Regions from separate parts of the Streptomyces sp. NPDC001348 genome, predicted to be linked through region 1. Evidence: riboswitches for the same ligand, from Rfam matches in the RefSeq annotation. Region 1 holds a riboswitch; each other region holds the start of a gene.
The links. Region 1 has a riboswitch for cyclic di-AMP ahead of ACWC21_RS26360 (M23 family metallopeptidase). Riboswitches for the same ligand answer to the same signal wherever they lie in the genome.
Positions count from the first base shown of each region.

Region 2: linked by a shared signal. The riboswitch ahead of ACWC21_RS12395 (transglycosylase SLT domain-containing protein) and the one ahead of ACWC21_RS26360 (M23 family metallopeptidase) in region 1 are both predicted to bind cyclic di-AMP.
Region 3: linked by a shared signal. The riboswitch ahead of ACWC21_RS06665 (M23 family metallopeptidase) and the one ahead of ACWC21_RS26360 (M23 family metallopeptidase) in region 1 are both predicted to bind cyclic di-AMP.
Region 4: linked by a shared signal. The riboswitch ahead of ACWC21_RS31660 (NlpC/P60 family protein) and the one ahead of ACWC21_RS26360 (M23 family metallopeptidase) in region 1 are both predicted to bind cyclic di-AMP.

Region 1 covers NZ_JBSFIK010000027.1:115,696-123,300, forward strand. The annotation lists gene ACWC21_RS26345 (DNA gyrase/topoisomerase IV subunit A) at 1-890, opposite strand, end outside; gene ACWC21_RS26350 (M16 family metallopeptidase) at 1,222-2,625, shown strand; gene ACWC21_RS26355 (M16 family metallopeptidase) at 2,622-4,010, shown strand; cyclic di-AMP (ydaO/yuaA leader) riboswitch at 4,270-4,431, shown strand; gene ACWC21_RS26360 (M23 family metallopeptidase) at 4,445-5,215, shown strand; gene ACWC21_RS26365 (GntR family transcriptional regulator) at 5,435-6,130, shown strand; gene ACWC21_RS26370 (HPr family phosphocarrier protein) at 6,279-6,560, opposite strand; partial or broken gene ACWC21_RS26375 (bifunctional acetate--CoA ligase family protein/GNAT family N-acetyltransferase) at 6,754-7,605, shown strand, end outside.
Region 2 covers NZ_JBSFIK010000009.1:87,570-95,174, forward strand. The annotation lists gene ACWC21_RS12385 (LolA family protein) at 1-656, opposite strand, end outside; gene ACWC21_RS12390 (polyprenyl synthetase family protein) at 897-1,907, opposite strand; cyclic di-AMP (ydaO/yuaA leader) riboswitch at 2,435-2,620, shown strand; gene ACWC21_RS12395 (transglycosylase SLT domain-containing protein) at 2,624-3,103, shown strand; gene ACWC21_RS12400 (HAD family hydrolase) at 3,121-3,942, opposite strand; gene fahA (fumarylacetoacetase) at 4,448-5,662, shown strand; gene ACWC21_RS12410 (M56 family metallopeptidase) at 6,163-7,101, shown strand; gene ACWC21_RS12415 (GntR family transcriptional regulator) at 7,257-7,605, shown strand, end outside.
Region 3 covers NZ_JBSFIK010000004.1:312,342-319,946, reverse strand. The annotation lists gene trmB (tRNA (guanosine(46)-N7)-methyltransferase TrmB) at 1-588, shown strand, start outside; gene ACWC21_RS06675 (PrsW family intramembrane metalloprotease) at 654-1,982, shown strand; gene ACWC21_RS06670 (aldo/keto reductase) at 2,005-2,949, opposite strand; gene ACWC21_RS06665 (M23 family metallopeptidase) at 3,022-4,053, opposite strand; cyclic di-AMP (ydaO/yuaA leader) riboswitch at 4,065-4,230, opposite strand; tRNA gene ACWC21_RS06660 (tRNA-Met) at 4,456-4,529, opposite strand; gene ACWC21_RS06655 (dihydrofolate reductase family protein) at 4,643-5,773, opposite strand; gene ACWC21_RS06650 (MarR family winged helix-turn-helix transcriptional regulator) at 5,862-6,380, shown strand; gene ACWC21_RS06645 (GTP cyclohydrolase II) at 6,519-7,160, shown strand; partial or broken gene ACWC21_RS06640 (ABC transporter ATP-binding protein) at 7,219-7,605, opposite strand, start outside.
Region 4 covers NZ_JBSFIK010000038.1:80,406-88,010, reverse strand. The annotation lists gene ACWC21_RS31665 (tellurite resistance/C4-dicarboxylate transporter family protein) at 1-846, opposite strand, end outside; gene ACWC21_RS31660 (NlpC/P60 family protein) at 873-2,045, opposite strand; cyclic di-AMP (ydaO/yuaA leader) riboswitch at 2,054-2,206, opposite strand; gene pcrA (DNA helicase PcrA) at 2,459-4,939, shown strand; gene ACWC21_RS31650 (peptidoglycan DD-metalloendopeptidase family protein) at 5,012-6,511, opposite strand; gene ACWC21_RS31645 (esterase/lipase family protein) at 6,787-7,605, opposite strand, start outside.

The sequences.
Region 1 (7,605 bases):
AGCTTCTTCGAACCGACCAGGTCCTTGATCTTGGCGATCACCTTCTCCGGGCCGACGGTGAAGGGCAGCTCCGTCACGACCAGGCCCTTGCGGCGCGCGGTGACCGTCTCCACCGCCACCGTGGCACGGATCTTGAAGGTGCCGCGGCCCGTCTCGTAGGCGTCCCGGATGCCGTCCAGACCGACGATCCGGCCGCCGGTGGGCAGGTCGGGGCCCGGGACATGCCGCATCAGGGCGTCGAGGTCGGCGTTCGGGTGCCTGATCAGATGGCGGGCGGCCGCGACGACCTCGCGCAGATTGTGCGGCGGCATGTTGGTCGCCATCCCGACCGCGATCCCGGAGGCACCGTTGACCAGCAGGTTCGGGAACGCGGCGGGCAGGGCGAGCGGCTCCCGCTCCTGGCCGTCGTAGTTGGGGACGAAGTCGACCGTGTCCTCGTCGATCGACTCGGTCATCAGGCTGGTCGCCGCGGCCATCCGGCACTCGGTGTACCGCATGGCGGCCGGCGGGTCGTCGTTGCCCAGCGAGCCGAAGTTGCCGTGGCCGTCCACCAGGGGCACGCGCATGGAGAAGGGCTGCGCCATGCGCACCAGCGCGTCGTAGATCGACGCGTCGCCGTGCGGGTGGAGCTTGCCCATGACGTCGCCGACGACCCGGGCGCACTTCACGTACCCGCGCTCGGGGCGCAGACCCATCTCGTTCATCTGGTAGACGATGCGGCGGTGCACGGGCTTGAGGCCGTCGCGGGCGTCCGGCAGGGCGCGCGAGTAGATGACCGAGTACGCGTACTCGAGGTAGGAGCCACGCATCTCGTCCACGACGTCGATGTCGAGGATCCTCTCCTCGTACGAGTCGTCGGGCGGCGGGGTCTTCGTGCTGCGGCGGGCCATCGCTGCCGGCTCCTCTTTTCTGGTCGCTCGCCTACGGGTCGCTCACCCTTCGGCTCGCTCTTGCTGAAGCGGTTGACGGGATATGACGCTGACCATTGTGGACCGCGGCACTGACAGCGCGGGCCGTGACCCGGTGCCGCGCGGTCCGGTCCGGCCCCGGGGGAGTACCGGACAGGCCCCGTCCGCGGCAGGGCTGCCCGCAGGCTACGCGATCCGCTGTCGGCGTACGTCCCGCGGGAACTTCGCCCGGCGTGCGCACGCTTGCATATGGTGGCAGGACCGGCAGGAACACCGCGGTTTCACGACCGCCTCCGCGAGCGAAGGGACGTACATGCCCATGGGTCACACGACCACGGCCGAGGCAGGCTCCGGGGGCCTGACAGCGACCGAACACCGGCTGGCCAACGGTCTGCGCGTGGTGCTCTCCGAGGACCACCTGACCCCCGTCGCGGCGGTCTGCCTCTGGTACGACGTCGGCTCCCGCCACGAAGTCAAGGGACGTACCGGTCTGGCTCACCTCTTCGAGCACCTGATGTTCCAGGGTTCCGGGCAGGTGAAGGGCAACGGCCACTTCGAACTGGTGCAGGGCGCCGGCGGCTCGCTGAACGGCACCACCAGCTTCGAACGCACCAACTACTTCGAGACCATGCCCGCCCACCAGCTGGAGCTCGCGCTCTGGCTGGAGGCCGACCGCATGGGCTCGCTGCTGGCCGCCCTCGACGAAGAGTCCATGGAGAACCAGCGCGACGTCGTCAAGAACGAGCGCCGGCAGCGCTACGACAACGTCCCGTACGGCACCGCGTTCGAGAAGCTGACCGCCCTGGCCTACCCGCAGGGCCACCCCTACCACCACACACCGATCGGCTCCATGGCGGACCTGGACGCGGCGACGCTGGAGGACGCGCGCGCGTTCTTCCGCACCTACTACGCGCCGAACAACGCCGTCCTCTCCGTCGTCGGGGACATCGACCCCCAGCAGACCCTCGCCTGGGTCGAGAGGTACTTCGGCTCCATCCCCTCCCACGACGGCAAGCCCCAGCCGCGCGACGGCTCGCTGCCGGAGGTCATCGGGGAACAGCTGCGCGAGGTCGTCGTGGAGGAGGTCCCGGCGCGCGCCCTGATGGCCGCCTACCGGCTCCCGCACGACGGCACGCGCGCGTGCGACGCGGCCGACCTGGCGCTCACCGTCCTCGGCGGCGGCGAGTCCTCCCGCCTCTACAACCGGCTCGTACGACGGGACCGCACCGCGGTCACGGCCGGGTTCGGGCTGCTGCGGCTGGCCGGGGCGCCCTCCCTGGGCTGGCTGGACGTGAAGACCTCCGGCGACGTCGAGGTGCCGGTCATCGAGAGCGCGATCGACGAGGAGCTCGCCCGGTTCGCCGAGGAGGGCCCCACCCCCGAGGAGATGGAGCGCGCCCAGGCCCAGTTGGAGCGCGAGTGGCTGGACCGGCTGGGCACGGTCGCGGGCCGCGCCGACGAACTGTGCCGGTACGCGGTCCTCTTCGGCGACCCGCAGCTCGCCCTCACGGCCGTCCAGCGCGTCCTCGAGGTGACCCCAGAGGAGGTCCAGGAGGTCGCCAAGGCCCGCCTGCGCCCCGACAACCGCGCGGTGCTCGTCTACGAGCCGGTCTCGGCGGAGGCCGCCGAGCAGGCCGAGGACGTGGACGTACCCGAGGACCCGGAGTCCGAGGCAACCGTGGACGCAGGCGACCAGAACGAGGAGGCCGGCAAGTGAGCGAGCTCGCCGCTATGGAGTTCCACCCGCAGCCCCAGGCGGGCGAGGCCAGGCCGTGGGCGTTCCCGGCCCCCGAGCGCGGCGCGCTCGACAACGGTCTGACCGTCCTGCGCTGCCACCGCCCCGGCCAGCAGGTGGTCGCCGTCGAGGTGCTCCTGGACGCGCCCCTGGACGCGGAGCCGGCCGGCCTGGACGGCGTCGCCACGATCATGGCGCGGGCCTTCTCCGAGGGCACCGACAAGCACTCGGCGGAGGAGTTCGCCGCCGAGCTCGAGCGGGCGGGTGCCACGCTCGACGCGCACGCCGACCACCCCGGCGTCCGCCTCAGCCTGGAGGTTCCCGCCTCCCGCCTGGCCAAGGGGCTCGGGCTGCTGGCCGACGCCCTCAGGGCGCCCGCGTTCGCCGACGACGAGGTCGAGCGGCTGGTGCGCAACCGTCTCGACGAGATCCCGCACGAGCTGGCCAACCCCTCCCGCCGCGCAGCCAAGGAGCTGTCCCGGCAGCTCTTCCCGCCGACCTCGCGGATGTCCCGGCCGCGCCAGGGCACCGAGGACACCGTCGCCAAGATCGACTCGGCGGCCGTCCGCGCCTTCTACGACCGGCACGTGCGGCCCGCCACCGCCACCGCCGTGGTGGTGGGCGACCTGACCGGCATCGATCTGGACGCACTGCTCGGCGAGACCCTGGGCGTCTGGCAGGGCTCCTCGGCCCAGCCCCGCCCGGTGCCGCCGGTGACCGCCGACGACACCGGACGCGTCGTCATCGTCGACCGCCCGGGCGCCGTCCAGACCCAGCTGCTCATCGGCCGCGTCGGCCCCGACCGGCACGACCGGGTGTGGCCCGCCCAGGTGCTCGGCACCTACTGCCTCGGCGGCACCCTCACCTCCCGCCTCGACCGTGTGCTGCGCGAGGAGAAGGGCTACACCTACGGTGTGCGCGCGTTCGGGCAGGTTCTGAGGTCCGGCCCCGAGGGCGACGGCGCCTCGATGCTCGCCATCAGCGGCTCCGTTGACACCCCGAACACCGGTCCCGCGCTGCAGGACCTGTGGACGGTGCTGCGCACGCTCGCCGCCGAGGGGCTCACCGACGCGGAGCGCGACGTGGCCGTGCAGAACCTCGTCGGGGTGGCGCCGCTGAAGTACGAGACGGCCGCCGCCGTGGCGAGCACGCTGGCCGACCAGGTCGAGCAGCACCTGCCCGACGACTTCCAGGCGACGCTTTACCGGCAGCTCGCCGCCACCGGCACGGTGGAGGCGACCGCGGCGGTCGTCAACGCCTTCCCGGTGGACCGTCTGGTGACCGTCCTGGTCGGGGACGCGGCGCAGATCAAGGAGCCCGTCGAGGCGCTCGGCGTCGGCGAGGTCTCCGTCGTGGCCGCCGAGTAGCCGACAGGGCTCGGCGGGAACGGCAGCCGAGCGGCGGTCGCGGCAGCGGCACGCGCGCGTGGGGCCCTGGTGACCGATGGATCGCCAGGGCCCCACGGTGTTCCCGAAAGTCCTCGCAGGATGTCCGAATTGAGGCAGAGGTTGCCTGTCTGCCCTGTGGGATGCGCTACAAAAACCCTGTCGCGTTTGAGGATTGAAAGGCGCGCCGCTTAGCGTCGTCCGGGCTGTTCGTCAGGCATCGCGCCGCACCCGCGGCACCGGACAGTCATCGCCGAGTCCCCGTACGGCGCGAGCCAGGGGAGCCGGGGACCCATCGTCCCTTGGGGTGAATCGGACGCCCGCGCACACCGCGAGGGGGTCCGTAGGAGACCTTCCTGCTCCGAACCCGTCAGCTAACCCGGTAGGCGAGAAGGAAGGAAAGGACCAGCCACTTCATGGCGTTCACCCGCGCCACCGGGAAGCACCGCCGTCCCAGCCGGATGCACCGCACCACCGCCCGCGCCGCGGGCGTCGCGGCCCTCGCCACCACGGGCGCGATCGGCGCCCTCGCCGCCCCGGCGCTCGCCGCCGAGCCCGCGCCCGCGCCCGAGCAGACCGCCCTCACCCCGGTCATCACCATCAGCGACTCGGTCCCCGAGCAGATCGACGCCCAGGCCACCGCCCAGAAGGAGGCCGCCCAGCTGAAGGCGGCCGAGGAGGCCGCGCGCAAGAAGGCCGCCGAGCAGGCGAGGAAGGCACGCGAGGCGGCCCAGGAGGCCAAGGCACGGGCGGCCCGTGCGGCCGAGCGCAAGCGGCTGAACGCGTTCGTCGCGCCGATCACCGACTCGTACGTCTCCACCGGCTACCAGGCCAGCAGCTCCCTGTGGTCGTCGGGCTCGCACACCGGTATCGACTTCCACGCCGCGAGCGGCACCGCCGTCCACGCGGTCGGCTCCGGCACCGTGGTGTCCACCGGCTGGGGCGGGGCGTACGGCAACCAGATCGTGATCAAGATGGCCGACGGCATGTACACCCAGTACGGCCACCTGTCGTCCATCGGCGTCTCGGTCGGTCAGAAGGTCACCCCGGGCCAGCAGATCGGTCTGTCCGGCTCGACCGGCAACACCACCGGGCCGCACCTCCACTTCGAGGCCCGCACCGGCCCGGACTACGGTTCGGACGTCGACCCCATCGCCTACCTCCGCAAGCACGGCGTGAACGTCTGACCCGAATCGCCCCCAGGAACCCCGAGATCCACCCCCCCACCCGAAGCCCCGGCCCGAGAGCCGGGGCTTTCGTGGTTTCCGCACCTCTGCACCGGCCTTCACTGTCCAAAAAAACTCCATGGATTCCGGCCCGCCGTCGGAAATTCGCACGCATTGGAATAGAGTCACGGAACGGGCGTCAGTCGGCGGCGTTTCACGGGGATTATGGCGGAGGTCGGTATGCGTATTCCGGCGCACTCGGTATGCACGGCGATCCGGGACGACATCGTGGCCGGTGTCTACGCGCGCGGCAGCCGGCTCACCGAGGAACTCCTCGCCCGCCGCTACGGCGTCTCGCGCGTCCCCGTCCGGGAGGCCCTGCGCACCCTGGAGGCCGAGGGCTTCGTGGTGACCCGGCGGCACGCGGGCGCGTGCGTCGCCGAACCGACCGAGCAGGAGGCCGCCGACCTGCTGGACATGCGCGTGCTGATGGAGCCGCTGGGCGCCGCCCGCGCCGCCCAGCGGCGCACGGAGGCCCATCTCAAGGTGCTGCGCGGCCTGGTGAGACTCGGCCAGGAGCGGGCCCGCAGGGGCAGCAGCGAGGACCTGCGCTCCCTGGGCGGCTGGTTCCACGAGACGCTAGCCCAGGCCTCCGGCAGCCACGCGCTGACCTCCGTGCTCACCCAGCTGCGGCACAAGATCGCCTGGATGTACGCGGTGGAGGCACCCGCCGACCCGGTGGAGTCCTGGGTGGAGCACGGCGCCATCGTGGACGCGGTGGCGCGCGGCGACGGCGAGCGCGCGCGGGCGATCACGGCGCTGCACACCGAGCGGGCGACGGCCGCCCACCGGCTGCGTTTCCCGGGCACCGCCGACCGCCCGGAACGTGTGAGGGCTTCGCAACAAGCCGTAAACATGCCGAGCCTGCGGAATTAACACGGGCACCGTATACAAAGAAGAACAATTCGGCGGGGTGTATTTTCCGTGCTCGAATTCCTGGTGTGCGGAGAATTCCAGGTGAAACGGCGGAGCCGCGCCGCCCGAAAGGGGCGACGCGGCTCCGCCGTTCTGCGCGGTCCGTGGTTCAGACGGTCTCGGGCAGCTCCTCGAGCCCCTCGGAGACCAGCTTCGCCAGACGGTCCAGGGCGGCGTCCGCGCCCTCGGCGTCGGAGGCGAGCACGATCTCCTCGCCGCCCTGGGCGCCGAGGCCGAGGACGGCCAGCATGGAGGCCGCGTTGACCGGAGTGCCGCCGGTCTTGGCGATCGTCACCGGCACGCCTGCGGCCGTGGCGGCTCGGACGAAGATGGAGGCGGGGCGGGCGTGGAGGCCCTCGGCCCAGCCGACGTTGACGCGGCGCTCAGCCATGTGTTGCTGCCCTTCAGTTCTCGGTGTTGCCTAGACCGCTCTGTTGTCTAGACCAGTTTCCCATATTCACGAAGCGTCCCCGGACGGTGCTTCGTCCCGTCCGGAGCCGGTGTCGGATCGCGGCCTCGATCCGACACCGTCCTCCACAGACTGCCTCGCGCCGCTGTCGGACGCGAGCCGTACTCTGGGGCCCATGCAGACCCCGGCGGACCGGCAGGACCGGCACGAGTACCCCGCCCACTGGGAGGCGGACGTGGTGCTGCGCGACGGCGGTACCGCGCGCATCCGGCCGATCACCGTCGATGACGCCGACCGGCTGGTCAGCTTCTACGAACAGGTCTCGGACGAGTCGAAGTACTACCGCTTCTTCGCTCCGTACCCGCGCCTGTCCGCCAAGGACGTCCACCGCTTCACGCACCACGACTTTGTGGACCGGGTGGGACTCGCGGCCACGGTCGGCGGCGAGTTCATCGCCACCGTACGCTATGACCGCATCGGCGCCGACGGCATGCCCGCCTCCGCGCCCTCCGACGAGGCCGAGGTCGCCTTCCTGGTGCAGGACGCGCACCAGGGCCGCGGGGTCGCCTCCGCCCTGCTGGAACACATCGGGGCCGTCGCGCGCGAGCGCGGTATCCGCCGGTTCGCCGCCGAGGTGCTGCCCGCCAACACCAAGATGATCAAGGTGTTCACGGACGCCGGGTACACCCAGAAACGCAGCTTCGAAGACGGCGTCGTACGCCTGGAGTTCGACCTCGAACCCACGGACCGCTCGCTCGCCGTCCAGCAGGCGCGGGAGCAGCGTGCCGAGGCCCGTTCGGTCCGGCGGCTGCTGGTGCCGGGGGCGGTCGCCGTGGTCGGCGTCGGCCGCACGCCCGGGGGCGTGGGGCGCGGTGTCCTGGGCAACATCCGGGCCGCCGGCTACACCGGACACCTGTACGCCGTGAACCGGGCCTTCCCCGAGGACCTGAAGGAGGTCGACGGCGTGCCCGCGCACCGTTCGGTGCGGGACGTCGACGGCCCCGTGGACCTGGCCGTGGTGGCCGTG
Region 2 (7,605 bases), on a different contig from region 1:
ACCTGGACGGTGCCGTCGACGGTCACGGAAGTGGTGCCGTCGACGGACTTCAGGGCCTCGTCGGCGAAGTCCTTCGGCGTGGCGGGCGTCTTCTCCCGCTGCTCCTTGCCGTGCTGATCGGCGGTGCCGTGGTACACCTCGTTGGACTTGCTGTCGTAGCCCCAGACGTCCTTGCCGTCGTGGATGAGGCTGTACTCGGCGGCGCGCTCGATCAGCGACACCTTCTGGCGGTCCGGTCCGTCGGCAGCCACGCGCAGGGTGTGGCTGCCCGTCAGCAGCTCGGTGAACTTGGACTCCGGGTCCGCCGACGATCCGCCGCCGCCCTGGCCGGTCCCGGACAGCAGGCCGCTCTCCAGGCCGCCGAGGTCCGGCAGACCGAGGTCGGTGCTGACCCGCACCGTGCCGGAGAGCTGCTGCACGTCCGACTTGGCGATCTTGTCTATGAGCTGCTGCGCGGTGATCTTCGGCAGATCGGGGTCACCCGAGTCGGCGAGCGCCGGGACCAGCCCGATGGTCGCCGCCGCCACCCCCACCACCGCGACCGGTACGACATAGCGGGCCGCCTTGCGGCGTCCGGCGGCCGCGGTGTCGTCGGCCGTGGTGTCGTCGGCCGTGGTGTCGTCGGCCGTGGTGTCGTCGGATTCGTACGGTGCCATGTGTGCCTTACCTCCGTCGTCGGCGGCGGCCGTCCTCGCACATTTGGTCCCACCCTGAGCCGCCATTCTCACCCGAATCGGTGAGGAGTGGTGATTTCCGTGGTTTCCATCTGACCAAATCGGCGGTGAGGATGCGTCACCCCCGGGAGGCAACTCGACGTACGCCTGCGGTATGACACGGGGAGGCGGGATATCCACCCGACCCGTAGGGGTCGGGGGCACAGATAGCGGGGCGCCCCGTCAACCGGCCCGGTGCACCACCGCGTCGCACAGTTCCATCAGCGCCGCCTTCGCGTCGCACTCGCGCAGTGGGGCCAGCGCGGCACGCGCGTCCTCGGCGTAACGCACGGTGTCCCGGCGGGCCTGCTCCAGTGCCGGGTGGGCGCGCAGGCCGGCGAGGGCCTCGGCATGCCGGGCGTCGTCGGTCAGGTCGGAGTCGAGCAGACGGCACAGGGCGATGTCCTCGGCCAGGCCGAGCCTCGCCGCCCGCTCCCTCAGGCGCAGCACCGGCAGGGTCGGGATGCCCTCGCGCAGGTCGGTGCCCGGGGTCTTGCCCGATTCGTGGGAGTCGGACGCGATGTCCAGGACGTCGTCCGCGAGCTGGAAGGCGACGCCGAGCCGCTCGCCGTACTGGGTGAGGACGTCCACCACGGTCTCGTCGGCCCCGGACATCATCGCGCCGAAGCGGCAGGAGACCGCCACCAGCGAGCCGGTCTTCCCGCTGAGCACGTCCAGGTAGTGCTCGACCGGGTCCCGGCCGTCCTGCGGTCCCGCGGTCTCCAGGATCTGTCCGGTGACCAGCCGCTCGAACGCCAGGGCCTGCACCCGTACGGCCTCGGGGCCGAGGTCGGCGAGGATCTGCGAGGCGCGGGCGAAGAGGAAGTCGCCGGTGAGGACGGCGACGGAGTTGCCCCAGCGGGTGTTCGCGCTGGCCACGCCGCGGCGCACCGCGGCCTCGTCCATGACGTCGTCGTGGTACAGCGTCGCGAGGTGGGTGAGCTCGACGACGACGGCCGAGGGCACGATCCCGGGCGCGTACGGGTCCCCGAACTGTGCCGCGAGCATCACGAGCAGCGGCCTGAAACGCTTCCCGCCCGCGCGCACGAGGTGCTGCGCGGCCTCGGTGATGAACGGGACCTCACTCTTGGTGGCTTCGAGCAGGCCCTCCTCGACAGCCGCCATTCCGGCCTGGACATCGGCTTCCAGAGCCTGGTCCCGCACGCTCAGCCCGAATGGCCCGACGACGGTCACGAGGGGTCTCCTGTCTGCTGGTGTCTGCTGGCGATTACGCGGTTTGTCGATAGGTCGCTGCCCTCACTCGAGTCAGCGTATCCGGTCAGCTTTCGATCACCGAGGGCGCCCACCGTTACAGGACGGGCGCTATCAGATCACGACCGTTATGTTTTCGATCGGTCGATAAGGACGGATATTTATCCGCTTACCCAGAAGTACGACCAGAGTGCCTCGACTCCGGCGATCGACTCCGAGCGCCACGCCCGCAGCACCTACCCGACACCGCGCCCTTCATGCCCTTTTTGCCGCGATTGCCATTTCGTGAATTGGGTCACGCCACCCCCGGGGGGAGTCCGCCACCCCGGATCGCGTCTCCCCGTTCACGGTGGGCCAGTTGAGGCTTGGCAAACGCAAAGGATCAAGCCCCCAATACGCCACGGAACAAGGTCAACTAGGACTTTATGTGAATCCGACGCTTGTTCCGGACATGTGCTCTCGCATACGTTCCCGGCCGTCGGGCGGACGCCGAATCCTGCCGCCGCCCGTCACACCCATCGACGAACTCATTCGCGTACGGCAGGAGCGGGGGGCCCAGGTAAGCCGCCGGTCCGGGCGACACCCGTCGTTCCGGGACGGCTCGGGGTGAAGTCGCGCCGTCTTCGGACGGCACGGCCGGGCACCTCCCAGCCCGAACCCGACAGCTCACCTCGCAGGCGACGGAGAGGAACTTCGCCATGCCTGCTGCCGCTCAGCACCGCCCTGCCCGCTTCACCCGCTTCGCCCGCAAGCTCGCCGTCGCCGGCACCGGTGCCGCCGTGCTCGCCCTCCCGCTGGTCGGCGCGACCGGCGCTTCGGCCGCCACGCCCACGACCGCGCCCAGCACGGTCACGTACCCGAACAACCTGGACGGCTGGATCCGCGATTCGCTCGCTGTCATGGCGCGGCACGGCATCCCGGGCACCTACAACGGCATCTACCGCAACGTGATGCGCGAGTCCTCGGGCAACCCGCGGGCGATCAACCTCTGGGACTCCAACGCCGCCGCCGGCACCCCGTCCAAGGGCCTGCTGCAGGTCATCGCCCCGACGTTCAACGCGTACCACGTGTCCGGAACCTCCTGGGACGTCTACGACCCGATCGCGAACATCACGGCCGCCTGCAACTACGCCGCCCACCGCTACGGCTCGATCGACAACGTGTACGGCGCGTACTGACCGGCTGGCCGGTTCCCTCAGGGGAAGAGTCTTTCGAGGACGACGGCGATGCCGTCGTCCTCGTTCGACAGGGTGATCTCGTCCGCCACCGCCCTCAGTTCCGGGTGGGCGTTGGCCATGGCCACCCCGTGCGCGGCCCAGTCGAACATCGGGATGTCGTTGGGCATGTCCCCGAAGGCGACCGCCTTTTCGGCGCTCAGCCCGAGGTGGTCGGCGGCCAGCGCCAGCCCGGTCGCCTTGGTCACGCCGCACGGCTGCAACTCGACCGTTCCCGGTCCCGACATGGTGACCGTCGCCAGCGAGCCCACGGCCGCGCGGGCCGTGGCAGCCAACTCGTCGTCCGTCAGCGTGTGGTGGCGCAGCAGGACCTTGCTGATCGGCTCGCACCACAGGTCGTCGCGCCGCCGGACCCGTACGGCGGGCAGCGTCGGGTGGGGCATCAGATAGCCGGGTTCGATGAGCGTGAGCCCGTCGACTCCGTCCTGGTCGACGGCCGCGTACACCTCCCCCACCTCTGCCTCGATCTTGCCGAGCGCGGTCTCGGCCAGCTCCCGGTCCAGGGTGACCGACCACACCAGGCGGCCGGCACCGGCGTCGTACACCTGCGCCCCCTGCGCGCACACAGCGAGTCCCCCGCCACCGAGGTCGTCGAGCAGCGGCCGCACCCGCGGCGCCGGGCGCCCGGTCACCACGAGGTGGCGGGCGCCCGCCTCCCCGGCCCGCGCGAGGGCGGCCAGGGAACGGTCGGAGAGGGTGTCGTCGCCACGCAGGAGCGTTCCGTCGAGATCGGTCGCGACGAGGGTGAAGGCGGGGAGCGGATATCCGGGGGGTGCGGCCATGACCAGAGAATACGGACACCGTGCCCCGGCAACTCACCGCCGTTTCCAGCCTCAGCCTTGCGCCGCCGCCAGGTACTTCGCCGGGCTTTGTGAGTCACCTCGGTGCCGCGAACGAAGCGCACGCCGGGACCGGCAGGACGCCGCGGCCGGGGGGCCGGTGAAACCAGAAGGCCGATCGAGAAGGGGCCGGAGGCCGGGGCCCGAGGCCGGGGCCCGAGGCCGGGACCCGAGGCCGGGACCCGAGGCCGGGACCCGAGGCCGGGGCCCGAGGCCGGGGCCCGAGGCCGGGGCCCGAGGCCGGGGCCCGAGGCCGGGACCGGAGGCCGGGGCCGTGTGGTGGCAATTGGCCGCTCCCCCTGTAACCGTCAGACATTGCAAACTCTTCAGACAAATGCGCCACCCTGCCTGACACCCTGCCAGGACTCGAGACTCACCCGTAACGTGTGGCCCGACCACATGCAACGGCCTGCAGTGACGGCACTGGATGAGAGCGAGGCAGCACTCCATGCCCCCCTTCGACGTCCCCGAAGGCGACCCCTTCGGCCCGCACAACCTCCCGTACGGCGTGTTCTCCCCGGCCGGCTCGGACGAGCGGCGCGTCGGCGTCCGGCTCGGCGACCATGTGCTCGACGCGGGCGCGGCGGCGCGGGCACTCGGCTCGCCCTACGCCTCCCTGCTCGCGCACCCCACCCTCAACCCGCTGCTCGCCGCCGGGCGCACGGCGTGGTCGGACGTGCGACGGGCCCTGACCGCCTGGGTGACGGTACCCGCGCACCGGAAGGATATCGAACGACTGTTCCATCCCTTGTCCGCGGTGACCCTCCACCTGCCCTTCGAGGTCGCCGACTACGTCGACTTCTACTCCTCCGAACACCACGCCCTGAACGCGGGGCACATCTTCCGCCCGGACGCCGAGGAACCCCTGACCCCCAACTGGAAGCACCTCCCGATCGGTTACCACGGCCGCTCTGGCACGGTCGTGGTGTCGGGCACCGACGTCGTACGGCCGCACGGCCAGCGCAAGGCTCCCGGGGACCCGGCCCCCGTGTTCGGGCCGTCGACCCGCCTGGACATCGAGGCCGAGGTCGGCTTCGTCGTGGGCGTGCCCTCGACGTGGGGCGAAGCGGTTCCGCTCGGCGACTTCCGCGAGCACGTCTTCGGACTGACCCTGCTGAACGACTGGTCGGCGCGGGACATCCAGGCCTGGGAGTACGTGCCCCTCGGACCGTTCCTCGGCAAATCCTTCGCCACGTCGGTGTCGGCGTGGATCACCCCGCTGGAAGCCCTGGAAGACGCACGGGTGGCGCCGCCCGCGCGGACCCACCCGGTGCTCCCTTACCTGGACGACTCCGGCGAGGGGCCCGGCGGTTACGACCTGCGGATCTCCGTCGCGATCAACGGTCATACGGTGTCCGAGCCGCCCTTCTCCACCATGTACTGGACGGCCGCCCAGCAGTTGGCGCACATGACCGTGAACGGAGCCTCCCTGCGCACCGGTGACCTGTACGGTTCGGGGACCGTGAGCGGGCCCGGGGAGCGGCAGCGCGGCTCGCTGCTGGAGCTGACCTGGAACGGGCGGGACCCGCTCGAACTCCCGGACGGCAAGCGAACCTACCTGGAGGACGGCGACCTGGTGACGCTGTCGGCGTGGGCCCCCGGGGCGGGCGGGGCCCGGGTGGGGCTGGGCGAGGTCAGCGGCCGGGTTGTGGCAAGCAGTTGACACGAGTTCCCCGGAGTCCGTATCTCGCGGCCCGGGGACTGGTGCTCTCCTCCTCTTTGCTGGGCGCGGCCTCGGCCGCCTCGGGCGCACCCGTGACCATGACGTGCGACGCCTTCGTGGGCGCCACGGCGAACGACATGCTCCGACCGCCGGCGGTTGTGGCCCTGGTGACCGTGCCCTGCCCTGGGCACGGTCTGCTCACCCGGGCAGGCCGCCGGCACCGGCAGGGCGTCCCGATCCGGCCGAACTCGCCGATCCGGCACGTAGGTTGACGGCGGAGGCCCGAGCTCTCGGCGCGGCGGGCCACGAGGTGCGGGGGCTCTCAGGGGGATGTTGCGGGAATAGCGGGCGGGGGGGCGAGATCGGCCTGTGTTTGCCGCCGACGACTGACTCCGGGCCCCGTCGGCGTCATACTGGCGTAACAGCGTGCACCATCTGAACCGCCACCCGGACCAGCCCTCCGTCCGCCCTGTCTCCGACCAGGAACCGGAGCCCCCGGCATGACCGTCTGCCTGCTCCTGCTCAGCGTCGTCGCCCTGACGGCCGCCGTGCCGGTGCCGCGCGCGCTGACCCGGGCCGCGTGGCCCGAACGGGATCCCGTGGTCGCGTTGTGGGTCTGGCAGTGCCTCGTCGCCACCGTGCTGCTGTGCTGTCTGACCGCGCTCGTGCTCGGTGCCGCCGCCGTCTTCCACACAGTCCGCGACCGCGTCTTCGCGCCCGCGCCGCCCGCAGTGACCGCCGCGTACGACCTGTCCGCGGCCCCGGTCTGGGCCGTCTCGCTCACCGTGCTGCTCGCCTGCGGGGCCGCGTGGACCACCGCGATGCTCGGCCGCGAGCTCTTCGAGGCCCGTCGGCGTCGCGGCGTGACCCGGGCCCATCTGCGCGAACGCGCGCCGGAGCTGCCCGCCGGGCTGCCTGCCGCGCGGGGCCCCATGCTGGTGCTCGAGGACGAGTACCCCGACGCCTGGTGGATGCCGGGGCACCCGCCCCAGCTGGTCGTCACCACCGGCGCCCTGCAGCGGCTCACCGACCACCAGCTGGACGCCGTCCTCACCCACGAGCGCGGCCACGCGCGCGCCCACCACGACTGGCTGCTGCACCTGTCCACCGCGCTCGCCACCGGTTTCCCGCGTGTCCCGCTGTTCGCCCACTTCTGCGACCAGACCCACCGCCTGGTCGAGCTGGCCGCCGACGACGCCGCCTCCCGCCGCTGCGGCCACCTCACCACCGCCCTGGCCCTGATCGAGCTGAACCAGCACCGGGGTGTGCTCTCCTGCTCCTCCAGCCGCCGGCTCCTGGGCGAACGCGTCGACCGCCTCCTGGAACCCCCGCCGCGGCTGCTGCGCAGGCAGCGCGCGCTGACCACCACGGTGGCGGCACTGGTGCCGCTACTGCCGCTGCTGATCACCTTCGCTCCTGGCCTGTCGGCACTGTCCTGACGCCGCCTGGCGGGCCTGCCGATCACGCCGCAAGTGGCGCATCTCTTTCCAGCCGCAGGCAAAATCCCAGCTCAGCACCACAACCGGTCGCTGCGTCAGATGGCGCAACACTCCAGCAACACGACTTTCCCTACCGGCTCGGTATGGTTCACGACATGCCACCCGCCGACCGCATCCGAGACCTCGCCGGTCAAGGCGCCGCCACCACGGTCGCCGCCCACCGGACGCGTCGCCGGCTGCGTGCGGACCAGGCCAGGCAGCTCGCCGATCTCCTCCGCCATCAGATCCTCAGCGGCGCCCACCCCGACGGCACACTCCCCCACGAATCCGCCCTCGCCGCCGACTACCGCGCCTCCCGCAACACCGTCCGCCAGGCCCTCGACCTGCTCCGCGCCGAGGGACTCGTGGACCGCCTGCCCGGCGTGGGCACCGTGGTCGTCGCCCGGAAGTACCCCCACGGGCTCGACCGTCTGATGGGCCTCGCGGAAACCCTCCGCGAACACG
Region 3 (7,605 bases), on a different contig from region 1:
GACGGGCAGCGGGTGATCGATCTCGGCGAGCTCTTCGGGAACGACAACCCGGTCGTGCTCGAGATCGGGTTCGGGATGGGCGAGGCCACCGCGCAGATGGCCGGAGCGGATCCCGGCACCAACGTCCTCGCCGTGGACGTGCACACGCCGGGGCAGGGAAACCTGCTGAACCTCGCGGACACGGGCGGACTGTCCAACGTCCGGGTCGCCAACGGCGACGCCATCATCCTGCTGCGCGAGATGCTGGCGCCGGACGCGCTCGACGGGCTGCGGGTCTACTTCCCGGATCCCTGGCCGAAGAAGCGGCACCACAAGCGGCGCCTGATCCAGCCGGACTTCCTCAGCCTGGCCGCGACCCGGCTGCGGCCCGGAGCGATCGTGCACTGCGCGACCGACTGGGAGCCGTACGCCGAGCAGATGCTCGACGTGCTGACCGCGCACCCGGACTTCGAGAACACCCGGCCCGACGGCGGTTTCGCGCCCCGTCCCGGCTTCCGGCCGCTGACCCGTTTCGAGGGACAGGGCCTGGAGAAGGGACATGTGGTGAATGATCTGCTCTTCCGCCGCGTACAGCACCGGAGTCGGTGAGAAGCCGGAAGCGGCAAGAAGCCGGAGCCAGTAAGAAGACGGTCGATCTCGTTAGGGCTAATGCCGTGGCCACCAGTCCCCCGTACCCGACGCAGCCCCCGGACCCCCGAGGCCCGGCCGGCGGAACCCTGCGGCATCCGCACTGGTGGCAACGGCGGTGGGTGCGGTACGGGGCGCTCATCACCCTGCTCGCGCTCTCCGGGCTCGTCATCCTCGCCCTCGTGCGGCAGCAGACCGGCACGGACGGGTTCCTCGTCGGGCTCGGGCTGGCCGTGCTGCCCGTTCCGCTGCTCATAGCCGCCTTCCGGTGGCTGGACCGGGTCGAGCCCGGACCCTGGCGGAACCTCGTCTTCGCCTTCGCCTGGGGGGCCTGCGCGGCGGCGCTGATAGCCATCGTCGCCAACAGCTTCGCCACCAAGTGGATAGCCACCGCGACCGCCGACCCGTCCAGCGCAGACACCCTCGGCGCGACCGTCATAGCGCCCGTCGTGGAGGAGTCCGCCAAGGCGGCCGCCGTCCTGCTCGTCTTCCTCTTCCGCAGACGGGACTTCACCGGGATCGTGGACGGCGTGGTGATAGCCGGGATCACGGCCACCGGGTTCGCCTTCACCGAGAACATCCTCTACCTCGGCACCGCCTTCGGCACCGACCAGATCAGCGGCGACCGCGGCATCGCCTCCGTCACCGCCGCCACGTTCTTCGTGCGCGTCATCATGTCCCCGTTCGCGCACCCCCTCTTCACCGTCCTGACCGGCATCGGCTTCGGCGCCTCCGCCCTGTCCGCCGACCGGCAGCACGTGCGTCGCGTGCTGCTGCCGCTGGGCGGGCTGCTGCTCGCGATGAGCATGCACGCGTTCTGGAACGGCTCCTCGACCTTCGGCGAGTACGGCTTCTTCGCGGTGTACGGGACGTTCATGGTGCCCGCCTTCGGGCTGCTGACCTGGCTGGTGATCTGGACCCGCCAGCGGGAGCTGCGGACCGTGCGCGAGGAGCTTCCGGCGTACGTCCTCGCCGGATGGCTGGGCCCCGGGGAGCCGTTCGCCCTGGGTTCGATGAAGGCCCGGCGGATGGCCCGCGAGCACGCCCGTCACCACCTCGGCAAGCCGGCGGCGCGTGCGGTGGCGCAGTACGAGGCGTACGCGACGTCGCTGGCGTTCCTGCGGCACCGGGGGCGGCGCGGCCGGGCGGGGGCCGACTTCGTCGCACGGGAGAGCGAGCTGCTGGCCGAGCTGTGGCACCGGCGGCAGGTGGCGCGGCCCGCGCTGGAGTACGCGGCCAGGGCGTCGGCTCCGGTGGCCGCGACGCCCTGGCCGGTGTACGGGGTGCAGGGCGCTTACGGGTACGGCTACCCGGCGGGCCCGTATCCCGTCGCCTACAACCCGTACCGCACGTGACCCGTACCGCCCCTGGGGGCGGTTACGCCGACGCCTCGGTGAGCCTGGCCAGCTCCTCCCGGGTGAGCTCCAGCTCCGCCACGCCCAGCAGCGCCGGCAGCTGGTCCAGGGTGCGGGCCGAGGCGATGGGGGCCGCCACCGTGGGCTGGGCGGCCAGCCAGGCGAGGGCCACGGTCGCCACGGGGGCGTCGTGCGCGGCGGCGATCTCGTCCAGGGCGGTGAGGACCTGCTGTCCCCGCTCGGTCTCCAGGTGCTTGGCGGCGCCGCCCGCCCGGGCGCTGTCCACGCTCGTACCGGGGCGGTACTTGCCGGTGAGGAAGCCGGAGGCGAGGGAGAAGTACGGCACGACGGCGAGGCCCGCACGTGCGGCGACGTCCCTGAGGGGGCCCTCGTAGGTGTCGCGTGAGACGAGGTTGTAGTGCGGCTGGAGCGCCACGTACCGGGCGAGGCCCTCGCGCTCGGAGAAGTCCAGGGACTCCTGGAGGCGCCCGGGGGTGATGTTCGAGGCCGCGATGTAGCGGACCTTGCCCGCCCTGACCAGTTCGTCGAGCGCGCCGATGATCTCCTCGACGGGGACCTCGGTCTTGTCGAAGTGGGTGTAGTACAGGTCGATGTGGTCGGTGCCGAGGCGGCGCAGGGACGCGTCGGCCGCGGCCTTGATGTTGTCGGCGGTCAGGCCCTGGTACTCGGGGTGCTGGCTGACCTTGGTGGCGATGACGACGTCGGAACGGTTGCCGCGGGCCTTCACCCAGTTGCCGATGATGGTCTCGGACTCACCGCCCTCGTTGCCGTCGACCCACGCCGAGTACGAGTCGGCGGTGTCGATGAAGTTGCCGCCGGCGGCCGTGTAGGCGTCCAGGACGGCGAAGGACTGTGCCTCGTCGGCGGTCCAGCCGAAGACGTTGCCGCCGAGGGAGAGCGGGAAGACCTCGAGGTCGGAGTGGCCGAGCTTGCGAAGGGAAGTCATGTCTCTCTTCAACAACCGGTCCGGTAGCTCGCATTCCGCTTCACGGGCGCCGCATGGGCGCCCGTGGACGCGTCAGGGGTTGAGGCCCTTGCCGTGCAGCCACGCCATCGGGTCGACGGCGGTGGCCTGGCCGCCGAGGTGGACCTCGAGGTGGAGGTGCGGGCCGGTGACGTTGCCGGTGGCGCCGACACGGCCGATGACCTCACCGGTGGCGACCTTCTGGCCGACCTTCACGTTGATCGAGGACTGGTGGCAGAACCACAGCTCCGTGCCGTCGTCGAGGGTGAGGATGGTGCGGTAGCCGTACGCTCCGGCCCAGCCCGCCTCGGTGACCGTGCCGCTGTGGATGGCCTTGATGAGGGTGCCGGTCGGCGCCGCGAAGTCCAGGCCGGTGTGGTAGCCGGAGGACCACATGGAGCCCGGCTGGCCGAAGGTGCCGGTGAGCGTGTACGAGGAGGTGGGCAGCGTGTACTGCTTGGCCAGCGCGGCGAGGCGGTCGGCCTCGGCCTGCTTCGCCACGGCGGCCTTCGCCTTCTCCTTGGCGGCGGCGGCCTGGACCGCGGCTGTCTTCTCCGCCCTGGCGGCCGCGTCCGCGGACTGCTTCCCGGCGGCGGCCACCGCTGCGGCGGTGGCCTTGCCTACGACCTGGCTCTTCTGCAGCTCGGCCTGGGCCATGATCCGGTTGCGCAGGGCCTCACCGGCGTCGGTGCCGCCCTGGTCGCTGTCGGCGGTCGCCACGCCGACGTCGGTCAGGCTGGCCGCGGTGGCCTTCGCGCCGCCCCCGTCCTCGCCCAGCAGGGAGCTGACGGAGGACATGTCGGGCAGGGATATGGACACCGGCGGCTTGCCGGTGTTGGCACTGGCGATGCCGCCCGCGCCCACGGCGGCGATGACGCCGACGCCCAGAACGGTGGAGCTGCGGGCGAATCCCCCGCCGCGCTGCTTGCTGACCCGGTGCCGGCCGCGTTCCGGGCGGAGGGACTCCTCGGTGGGGTTCCACTCCTCCCAGGGACCCTCGTCGGTGCGGTACTCGCCGTAGCCGAAGGTGTCGGTGCGCTGGCTCGGCACGAACGGGGCTGTGGGGGCAGGCCGGTTGGACGCCACGCGGGCGTGCTCCTTTCCTTCCGTAACGCCTACCGGGTTAGCTGACGGGTTCGGAGCAGGAAGGTCTCCTACGCGCGTATACCGATCGTGAACTCGACGAGCTCACAAGGGCATTCGCGTGATTCACCCCAAGTGGTGGTTCCCCGGTTCCCTTTCGGGATTCGGCGCGTGCGCACGGAGCCGCCTCGGGTGACGGCTGGGACGACCGCGCGTTATCGAACGTTAATGGTCCTACCCGTCGGTTTCCAAGGGATCCAGCTTGATCATTCATGTCTTCACAGGGGAACTTACGCACCATGACCGGTGAAAACAGGGCGAGTTGACCGCCGCACGGGTGCCGTCGGGGGGCACAAACACCCAGGGCCGGAATCCATGTGCTGGATTCCGGCCCTGAGCCTTCAGTAGCGGGGACAGGATTTGAACCTGCGACCTCTGGGTTATGAGCCCAGCGAGCTACCGAGCTGCTCCACCCCGCGTCGTTGTGTCACCAGTGTACGCCATGCGCGGGGCGCCTCGCACACACCTTTGCGACCAGGGCGTTTTCCGTGTCCCCCGGAGCCGGGGGGAGCCGGGTGGGGTGGAGCCGGGTTCAGGCCGGCAGGTGCCGGTTCGGCGCCTTCGCCGCCGTCTCGCACTCCGGCACCACGACCACGTCCACGCCCCCGGCCGCCAGCAGCCCGCTCCCGTCGGCCCCGGTGACGAACGTGTCCGGCTCCCGCCATGCCGTGACCACCCGCCGCACCCCCGCGTCGAGGATCAGCCGGGCACACGGCGCCGGCCGGGAGGCCCGCCGGGCGCACGGTTCGAGACTGCTGTACACCGTGGCGCCGGCCAGCCGGGGGTCGTCGGGCCGGATCCTGGCCAGCGCCGCCTCCTCCGCGTGGACCACGGGGTCGCCGCCTTCGCGTGAGTGGCCGCGGGCGAGCTCCGTGCCGTCGGCGGCCACGACCACCGCCCCGACGCTGAACGCCGTCTCCGAGGGCGGGCACAGTGCGGCCAGCTCGCAGGCGATCCGCAGCCAGTGGCGGTCGGCGGGGGCGGCCGAGGGGCCGGTGCCGGGTGCGGTCGGCTCGTAGCGCATCAGGACGACGTCCTCGATACGGCGGGTCTCCAGCAGCCGCAGACGGCCGGCCTGGTAGCCGCCGGGGCCGAAGAGGCGGGGGGCGGCCGGGTCGCCGACCAGGAGGGGCGCCAGGACGAGCTGCAGTTCGTCGGCCAGGCCCTGCCGCAGCAGCTGGGTGTGGATGGTGCCGCCGCCCTCGACCATCAGACGGCGCACTCCGCGCACCGCGTAGAGGTGTTCGAGCAGTGCGGGCCAGTCGAGGTCGGGGCCCAGGGGGACGATGTCGGCCGCAAGGCGCAGGGCGTGGGCCCGCTCGACACCGTCGTCCGTGGTGTACACCACCTTCTCGCCGCCGGTGTGCCAGAAGTTCGCGTCCGGGTCCAGGTCGCCGGAGCCGCTGACGGTGACCTTGAGGGGGTACTCCGCCTGCCCGGCGGCGAGCCGGGCCGCCCGGCGCTCGGGCGAGTTGACCAGCAGGCGCGGGTTGTCGGCGCGAATGGTGCCGGCGCCGACCAGGATCGCGTCGACGGACGCCCGTACCTCGTCGACCCGGTCGAAGTCGGCCGGGCTGGACAGCAGCAGCCGGTCGGGGCCGGTGTCGTCGAGGTACCCGTCGAGGGACACGGCGGCGGACAGCAGGACGTACGGACGGGGCATCGACGCGCTCTCTTCGGGAGGCGGGCAGGTGTGGACCCGGCGAACCCGGGGTCTTGGTTCAAGTTTGAAACAAACTTACACTGGTGACATGACGACCCGCTGGCTCACCCCCGAGGAGCAGCGCGCCTGGCGCGCGTACGTGGCCGCGACCCATCTCCTGGAGGACGCGCTGGACCGGCAGCTCCAGCAGGACGCGGGCATGCCCCACCTTTACTACTCCATCCTGGCCACCCTTTCCGAGACGCCGGACCGCCGGCTGCGGATGACCGACCTCGCCGAGGCACTGAAGATCACCCGGAGCCGGCTGACCTACGCGGTGACGCGCCTGGAGAAGGACGCCCTGGTGCGGCGCGAGAACTGCCGCTGGGACAAGCGGGGCAGCATCGCCGCCCTGACCGACGAGGGGATGGCCGTGCTCGAGCGCGCGGCGCCGGGCCATGTCGAGACGGTACGGGCGTCACTGTTCGACCACCTCGCACCTGAGCAGGTGGAGCAGCTCGAGGAGATCTGCGGGGGGATCGTGCGGGCGCTCCAGGGCGACGGGACGGCCCGGCCGGCACCCGACGAGGTGCCCTGGCGACGCCGTTCCTCCCCGCCCTGTTCCTGACCGGATCCCGGCGGCCGGACCGCGAACGACCCGTTGCCCATTGCTTAAAAATTGAAGCATGTAGTAGGGTCCCCGACGTGGAACTGCTTCAAATCTGAAGCAGAACCCGGCCCTGACCACCGGACCCGGAGAACCCGCATGCCCGACACCCCCGCCGCCACCCCGCGCGCCCGCGTCCGGGTACCGCTGCGCTTCCACGACGGCTACGGCGTCGACGCCGACCTCGTCACCTTCCACGGCCTGACCGACGGCCAGGAGCACGTGGCCGTCGTCCTCGGCACCCCCGCCCCCGGCACCGTCCCGCTCGTCCGCCTGCACTCCGAGTGCCTGACCGGGGACGTCTTCGGCTCGGCCCGCTGCGACTGCGGTCCCCAGCTGCGCGAGGCGGTCGAACGCATCGCCGACCGCGGCGGCGTCCTGCTCTACCTCCGTCAGGAGGGCCGCGGCATCGGCCTCTACAACAAGCTCGACGCGTACGCCCTGCAGGACCAGGGCCTCGACACCTACGAGGCCAACGCCGCGCTCGGTCTGCCGGAGGACGCCCGCGACTACACGGCGGCCGGCCAGATGCTCCGCGCGCTGGGCATCACGGAGCTGGACCTGCTCTCCAACAACCCCGACAAGGCCGACCAGCTGCGCGGCCTGGGCATCGACGTGCGCGACCGGGTGCCCACCGGGGTCTTCACCACCACGCACAACGTGCGCTACCTGCGGGCCAAGGTGCTGCAGACCCAGCACACCCTGCCGCTCGCGGAGTTGACGGAACTCGGCGTGGGCTGAGCACCCCGACCGCACAGCACTCCCCCGACCGCACAGCGCTCACCCGGACGGACCGCGTTCAGCCGACCGGCATCTCCTCGTCCGCGAGGTGGTCGTCGGCCCGGACCAGAGCGGCGTAGCGGCCCTGCCTGAGCAGGAGGCTGCTGTGCGTTCCCCGTTCCACGATCCGCCCGTCGTCGAGCACGATGATCTGGTCGGCGTCACGGATGGTGGACAGCCGGTGCGCGATGGTGATGGTGGTGCGATCACGCGACAGCGCGGCCAGAGCCCGTTGCACGGCTCGCTCGGTGCGCGTGTCGAGCGCGCTCGTCGCCTCGTCCAGAACGAGTACCGGGGGATTCCTCAGAAGGGCCCTGGCGATCGCGAGCCGCTGCTTCTCGCCACCGGAGAACCGGTAGCCGCGCTCTCCGACGATCGTGTCGTAGCCGTCGGGCAGGCCCTGGAT
Region 4 (7,605 bases), on a different contig from region 1:
GGCGCCGACGGACAGCGCGGCGGTCGCCGTCATCCCCATCGGGAACACCGTCGACCAGCGGCGCACGTCGTAGCCCGGCCGCGGCCGGGCCGCCTCCGCGAGCAGCAGGACGGCGTAACAGGTCAGGTCCAGCACGAGCAGTGCGACGGTCACGGTACGCAGGACGTCCCGGTCGTCGCCGCTCCACAGATACAGGTGCGGGCCGTCGGCGGCGATCAGCCGCGCCCCGGCCAGCGCCGAGATGGCGAGCGCGCCGCCCGCGATCCACTGGTCCCCGGCGCCCTCGACCACCTGCCGCGGATCGAACCGGGCCAGGGCCGGCGCGTAGAACAGCAGTCCCAGCCAGAAGAGCACCAGCGCCGTGTGCGCGAGCCACGCCGTCGACGTCGCCTCGGCCAGCACGGCCGCCGCCACGGCGAGCGCCTGGGTGGCCACGCAGCCCATGAACGCCGTCCCCGGCATGCGCCGCCCCCAGTGCCGTAGGGCAGGGGCGAGCAGTACGGGCCAGAGCACGGCCGCCTGCGCGAGCAGCGCCTCGGCAAGGGCGTGCCGGCCGAGCAGGGAGAACCGGGTCCCCAGCACCGCGGTGCCGGCGACGGCGGTGAGCGCGCCCGGCGTCTCCGCCTCCGCCGCCCACCGCTCCCGCTCGAACACCAGTCGGGCGGTGAAGGCTGCCGCGAACCCCAGCCAGGCGGCACACGCCACCCCGAGGGCGATCCGCGACAGCACCGCGTGGCCCGCGAGCAGCAACCCCACCGACACGATCCCGGTCGCCATCACGGCGGCACCGCCCGCCGGTGAACGCCGGGCCCACCAGACGCGCAGGGGTGAGGAGGAGCCGGGCATGGGCCCGATGCCAGGGGCCCGGTGGCTCAGGCCGGTCGCACCACGCTGTGAATGATCGATTCGCCGCCGTAGTAGATCGACTCCTCGCGGACGTAGGCGCCGGGCTTGGGGGCGTGGATCATCATGCCGTTGCCGACGTAGATGCCGACGTGGCTGATGTCGTCGTAGAAGAAGACCAGATCACCGGGCCGGGCGTCGACGAGGGGGACCGTCGTGCCGGCGTCGACCTGGTCGTAGGTGGTGCGCGGCAGGCTGACGCCGGCGGCCCTCCAGGCGGCCTGGGTCAGACCGGAGCAGTCGTAGGAGCCGGGGCCGGTGGCGCCCCACACGTAGGGCTTGCCTATCTGGGCGCGGGCGAAGTCGATCGCCTTCGCGGCCTTGGTGGCGTACGAGGACGACGCATCCGTGGACGTCGAAGGGGATGCGGAAGGAGGGGCGGAGGGAGAGGTGGAGGGGGACGCGCCGGTGCCGGTGTCCTGGTCGGCCGCCCGCTCGGCCGCCTGCTGCTGCGCGAGCTCCGCCGCCTTGCGCGCGGCCTCCTCCCGCTGCCGCTTCTCGATCGCCGCGAGCCGGGCCTTCTCCTGGGCCGTCAGTGTGGAGAGCAGTTCGCGCGCGGTGGCGAGCTTCTTCTGGACGGTGGCCTTGGCGGTGTGCAGCTCGTTCTGCGACTCGGTCAGCGTCTCGAGGCTCGCGGTGGCCTCCTGCCGCTTCCTCATGGTCGCGGACTGCTCGGTGACGTAGTCGTCGACCGCGCCCTTTTCCCGGGAGGTCAGCCGGCTCATCAGCTGGGTCTGGTCGAAGTAGTCCTGCGGGGTGTCCGCGAGCAGGAAGGTGGCGGTGTCGGGGGCGGCGGCCCCGGTCCGGTACTGGGCCGCGGCGAACGAGCCCAGCTTCTCGCGCGCCTTGTTGAGTTTCTCCGTGCGCTTGGCGACCTCGTCGAGCAGGGAGTCGACGCGTCTGCGCTGCTTCCCGGTGTTCTCCTTGGCCGCGTTGTACTTGTCGGTCGCCGACTCCGCCTGGCGGTAGAGGGAGTCGACCTTCTTCTCGACCTCCTCCAGGCTCGGTCTGCCGTCGGCGGAGGGGGCGGCTTCGGCAGGCTGGGAGAGCAGGGCGACCGAGGTGAGGGCGGCGGTGGCGAGGGCGGGCTTGCGGATGCCCGCGACTCCCGTACCCGAGGGACGCTTGCGGTGCGACGCCAACGGAGGCGACTCCTTCCAGTGTTCCGCCTACCGGGTTAGCTGTCGGGTTCGGGCGGGTGGTTCGGAAGGGTTGCCCTACGGTCCTCGTCCTTGAGGGAGAACGGACCGATTCACCCCAGGTCTCGGTGTGGGTCCCCGGCTCCGGCTGGCGTGGGGGCGCGCGCCGGACTCGACGGAGGCCGCGCGGCCCGGCGACGTTCGCCGGTGGGGGTCGTGCGGCCTGCCAGGCACGGTAGCCAACTCGTGTGGCTCATGTGAAGGTTGATGCACGTTATGCCCGATAGATCTTATGATTTACGTAAGGTTTTTCGTCGAGGTGACGGTGCCGCTCCGGACCGTGAGCAACGGGAGGGCCGGTCATCTTTCCGGGGCGGCGGCCGGTTGTCGGTGGGGCGCCCTAGACTCGGAGAGCGATGAGCAGCCTCTTTGACGACAGCTTCCTGGCGGACCTCCAGGCCCCTCGCGGGCACGAGGAGGAGCCTCCGCCGCCGCCCGAGGACGATCACGCTCCGGAACCGGTTCCGGACGATCTGTTCGGTGGGAAGTTCGACGTGCCGCCGGACCGGGACTCCTACTACCGGGACGGCGCCCACCGGCCGGCCGTCGACGCGGCCGCGCTCCTGGAGGGGCTGAACGAGAACCAGCGCGCCGCCGTCGTCCACTCCGGCTCCCCGCTGCTCATCGTGGCAGGCGCCGGTTCCGGCAAGACCCGTGTGCTCACCCACCGCATCGCCCACCTGCTCGGCGAACGGGGCGTCCACCCGGGCCAGATCCTGGCGATCACCTTCACCAACAAGGCCGCCGGCGAGATGAAGGAGCGCGTCGAGCAGCTCGTCGGCCCGCGCGCCAACGCCATGTGGGTGATGACCTTCCACAGCGCATGCGTGCGCATCCTGCGCCGGGAGAGCAAGAAGCTCGGCTTCACGTCGTCGTTCTCGATCTACGACGCCGCCGACTCCAAGCGTCTGATGGCCCTGGTCTGCCGTGACCTGGACCTGGACCCGAAGCGCTTCCCGCCGAAGTCCTTCAGCGCCAAGATCTCCAACCTCAAGAACGAGCTGATCGACGAGGAGGACTTCGCCGCCCAGGCCACCGACGGCTTCGAGAAGACCCTCGCCCAGGCCTACGCCCTCTACCAGTCGCGGCTGCGCGAGGCCAACGCCCTCGACTTCGACGACCTGATCATGACGACGGTCAACCTGCTCCGCGCCTTCCCGGACGTCGCCGAGCACTACCGCCGCCGCTTCCGCCACGTCCTCGTCGACGAGTACCAGGACACCAACCACGCCCAGTACGCCCTCGTCCGCGAGCTCGTCGGCACCGCCGAGCACCCGGTGGACGTACCGCCCGGCCCGGACGACCTCCAGCCCGCCGAGCTGTGCGTGGTGGGTGACGCCGACCAGTCCATCTACGCCTTCCGCGGCGCGACCATCCGCAACATCCTCCAGTTCGAGGAGGACTACCCGGACGCGACGACGATCCTGCTGGAGCAGAACTACCGCTCCACCCAGACGATCCTCTCCGCGGCCAACGCCGTCATCGAGCGCAACGAGTCCCGCCGCCCCAAGAACCTGTGGACCAACGCCGGTACCGGCGCCCGCATCACGGGGTACGTGGCCGACACCGAGCACGACGAGGCGCAGTTCGTCGCCGACGAGATAGACCGCCTCACGGACGCCGGCGAGGCCAAGGCGGGCGACGTCGCCGTCTTCTACCGCACCAACGCCCAGTCCCGTGTCTTCGAAGAGGTCTTCATCCGCGTCGGCCTGCCCTACAAGGTGGTCGGCGGGGTCCGCTTCTACGAGCGCAAGGAGGTCCGGGACGTCCTGGCCTACCTGCGGGTCCTGGCCAACCCGGAGGACTCGGTGCCCCTGCGCCGCATCCTCAACGTGCCCAAGCGCGGCATCGGCGAGCGTGCCGAGGCGATGATCGACGCCCTCTCCCAGCGGGAGAAGATCAGCTTCCCGCAGGCGCTGAAGCGGGTCGATGAGGCGTACGGCATGGCGGCGCGGTCGACGAACGCCGTCAAGCGGTTCAACGTGCTGCTGGAGGAACTCCGTACGATCGTCGAGTCCGGCGCGGGCCCGGCGACCGTCCTGGAAGCCGTCCTCGAACGCACCGGCTACCTGGCCGAGTTGCAGGCCTCCACCGACCCGCAGGACGAGACCCGCATCGAGAACCTCCAGGAACTCGCGGCCGTGGCGCTCGAATTCGAGCAGGAACGCGGTGAGGGCGAGTCGGTGGGGCTGTCCGACTTCCTGGAGCAGGTCGCCCTGGTCGCCGACTCCGACCAGATCCCGGACGAGGAGGACGGCGACGGCGTCATCACGCTGATGACCCTGCACACCGCCAAGGGCCTGGAGTTCCCGGTGGTGTTCCTGACCGGCATGGAGGACGGCGTCTTCCCGCACATGCGCGCCCTCGGCCAGACCAAGGAGCTGGAGGAGGAGCGGCGCCTGGCGTACGTCGGCATCACGCGTGCACGGGAGCGGCTGTACCTGACCCGCTCGGCGATGCGCAGCGCGTGGGGCCAGCCGTCGTACAACCCGCCCTCCCGCTTCCTGGAGGAGATCCCGCCCGCCCACGTGGACTGGAAGCGGAAGGGAGCGCCGGCCCCGGTGTCCTCCGGGCCGGTGTCCGGCGTGGCGGCCTCTTTGTCGTCGTCCCGCTCGCGCTCCTCGGCGGCGGGCGCCTCCGGCTTCGCCACGCGCCGGACCTCGGAGAAGCCGGTGGTGGCCCTGTCCGTCGGGGACCGGGTGACGCACGACCAGTTCGGGCTCGGCACGGTCGTGGCGGTGAAGGGCACGGGTGCCAACGCGGAGGCGACGATCGACTTCGGAGACACCAAGCCGAAGCGGCTGCTGCTGCGCTACGCGCCGGTGGAGAAGCTGTAGCCGGTGGGCGAGCCGTAGCGGTGGGCGAGCCGTAGCCGGCGCCGGGGTTCCCGGGGCCCGGCCCCCGGGAACCTAGGTCGGGTCCAGCCCGTGGCTGCGCAGCCACGGCAGGGGGTCTATGGGCGCTCCGCCGGCCGGCCGGACCTCGAAGTGCAGATGCGGGCCGGTGGAGTTGCCGGAGTTCCCGGAGTACGCGATCGGCTGCCCGGCTTTGACGGTCGTTCCGGAGGGAACCTGGTACCTGGAGAGGTGGCAGTACCAGGTCTGCGTGCCGTCCTTCGCCGTGAGGATCAGCATGTTGCCGTAGGCACTGTTCCACTTCGTCGTCACGGTGCCGTCGGTCGCCGCCATCACCGTCGTGCCGTACGAGACGGGGAAGTCGATGCCGGTGTGCACCGACATCCAGTTCACGCCCGCCTGGCCGAAATAGGCGCTGAGCCCTTTCTGCGTGACCGGGAGGACGTACTTGGGGCGCAGCCGCTCCTTGCGGGCCGCCTCGGCGACCGCCTTCTTCTTCTCGGCTTCCTGCTGCGCCTTGAGGTCGATGCGTTCCTGCGTCCGGCTGGCCCGGTCGGCGAAGTCGTCGGCGCCCGCGGAGAGGGTCCTGAGCTGGCTGTCCAGCTTGCTGTTGGCGACGGACGGTTTCACCGCATGGGCGTCCGAAGCGGTGGCCGTGGTGTCCTTGCTCCCGTCGTCGGTCAGGCTGCCGACGGATGCGGCGGCGATCCCCGCCACGCCCATCACGCACACCGAGGGCACGGCGACGGTCAGCAGCGCGGAGCGCTTGGGGGGACTCTTGCGGCGGGAACGGGCCGCGCTGCGGGAACCCGGCCGGGACGCGGCCGGGGTGATCTCTTCCTGGCCGTCGAGCAGCGGGGCGACGGTGGGCAGTTCACCGGTACCGGACGGATCGCCGTCCTCGGCGACGGGCTCCTCGGCGGCCTCCTGGTAAGGGAGCTGCTCGAAGGTGGCGGTCGCCTGCTGGTCGAAGGGCTGGTCGAAGGGCTCGGGCTGCTGCTCGGGCTCGGTGGCCGCGGCGGTACCGTCGGAGTTCCACTGCGTGGCGTCGTACGCGCCGGTGTCGAAGGCCTGTGTGCCCCACTCCCACTGCTGGGTGGGGTCGGCGCCGCCCGCGGACTGGTCGGGCTGGAGCCAGGCGTTGGCGTCCCACTGCCCGCTGACGTCGGGGGACGTGGCCTGGTGCGGGATGCCGGCCGGCTGCTGGTGGCCGGTGGTCCAGGCGGTGGTGTCGTAGGCGCCGGAGTCGTAGGTGGCGTGGTGCCCGCCGGCGTACGGGTCGTAGTGCCCGCTCTGGTGGCCGCCGGTCGCCCACTGCGTGGTGTCGTAGGCGCCGGTGGTGTGGTCCTGGCCCGGGAGGTTACCGAAGAGCGGGTCGGACTCGAAGGTGGCGGTGGCGTGGCCGCCGGTCTCACCGGTGGCGCCGTACGCGTCGTACGTGGTGAAGTCGCCGTACTGGGCTTCCTGGCCGCCGTGGGTCGCGTAGTGCGCCGAGGCGGCGTCGGAAGCCGGAGCCGGGGTGGTCATCGCCCCCGACGGGTGACGGTCGTTCACCAACTTCTCTTTCGCCTCGACAACAGGGGCTGGCAGAGCAGTGCGGCGACTGTACCCGGCGGTACGCGGGCGCGACAATCTTCGGCCGGTTTCAGGCTCGCAGGAAACGGGCATTCGGCCGTGTTTCGGCGGACGATGGACGCGGGTTTGGCTTTGTGTTCGAAGAATGTTCGACGTTGAATGGCTTTCCCGAGGGCAAACGGACCGTCCGGAAGGGCGAACAGACCATCCGGACGGCCGTCGCATCGCCCCGGCACCCTGGGGCGGGACGGGATTCAGGAAGCGACCGTGAGTCCGTTCCGGTGTTTCGCGGCCCCCGCCACCGGCTGCTCGCTGTCGAGGGCCTGCCGTATCCCGGCCGCCACGGCCGGGTGCACCGGCAGGGCGAGATGCCCGATCCCGGTCACCGGCACGTTCACGGCCATCAGGTCGGGATGATCGATGCGGGCGGTCTCCAGCGGGTCCATCAAGGAGTCGAGGTCGCTCCAGAAGCTGACGAAATACGTGCGGCAGCCGGGTGCCGGACGGGTGAGCTCCTCGATCAGCTCCGAGTCCGGGCGCATCTGGCGCACTATCGGGTGCGCGTTCGCCAGCGGAACGACCCGGGTGCCACCGTGCGGGCTGCCCAGCGTCACCAGCGTACGGACGCGGTGGTCACCGCCGAGCCGCTGCACGTAGTAGCGCGCGATCAGCCCGCCGAGGCTGTGGCCCACCACGTCGACCCGGGAGCTGCCGGTCCGTTCGCAGACCTCCTCTATGTGCCGGCCCAGCAGCTCCGCCGCGACACGGATGTCCCGGGTCAGCGGCGAGTAGTTGAGCGACAGGACCCGCTGCCTGCCGTGCTGGAGGAGACTGCGGCGCAGCAGCACGAAGACCGAGCGGTTGTCGACGAAGCCGTGCAGCAGGACGACCGGGGGCCGTTCCTGCACGGGCAGCTTGGCGCCACCGCCCTGCGGGGGCACGACCGGGGAGCGGCGCTCCTGGATCATGCCGGTCGGGTACAGCAGGAGGTGGCCCGCGAGGATCGCGGCCTCCAGGGCGGTCGCCTTCAGGAGCGCCAGGGACAGCCCCGCGACTCTGTCCGGCACGAAACG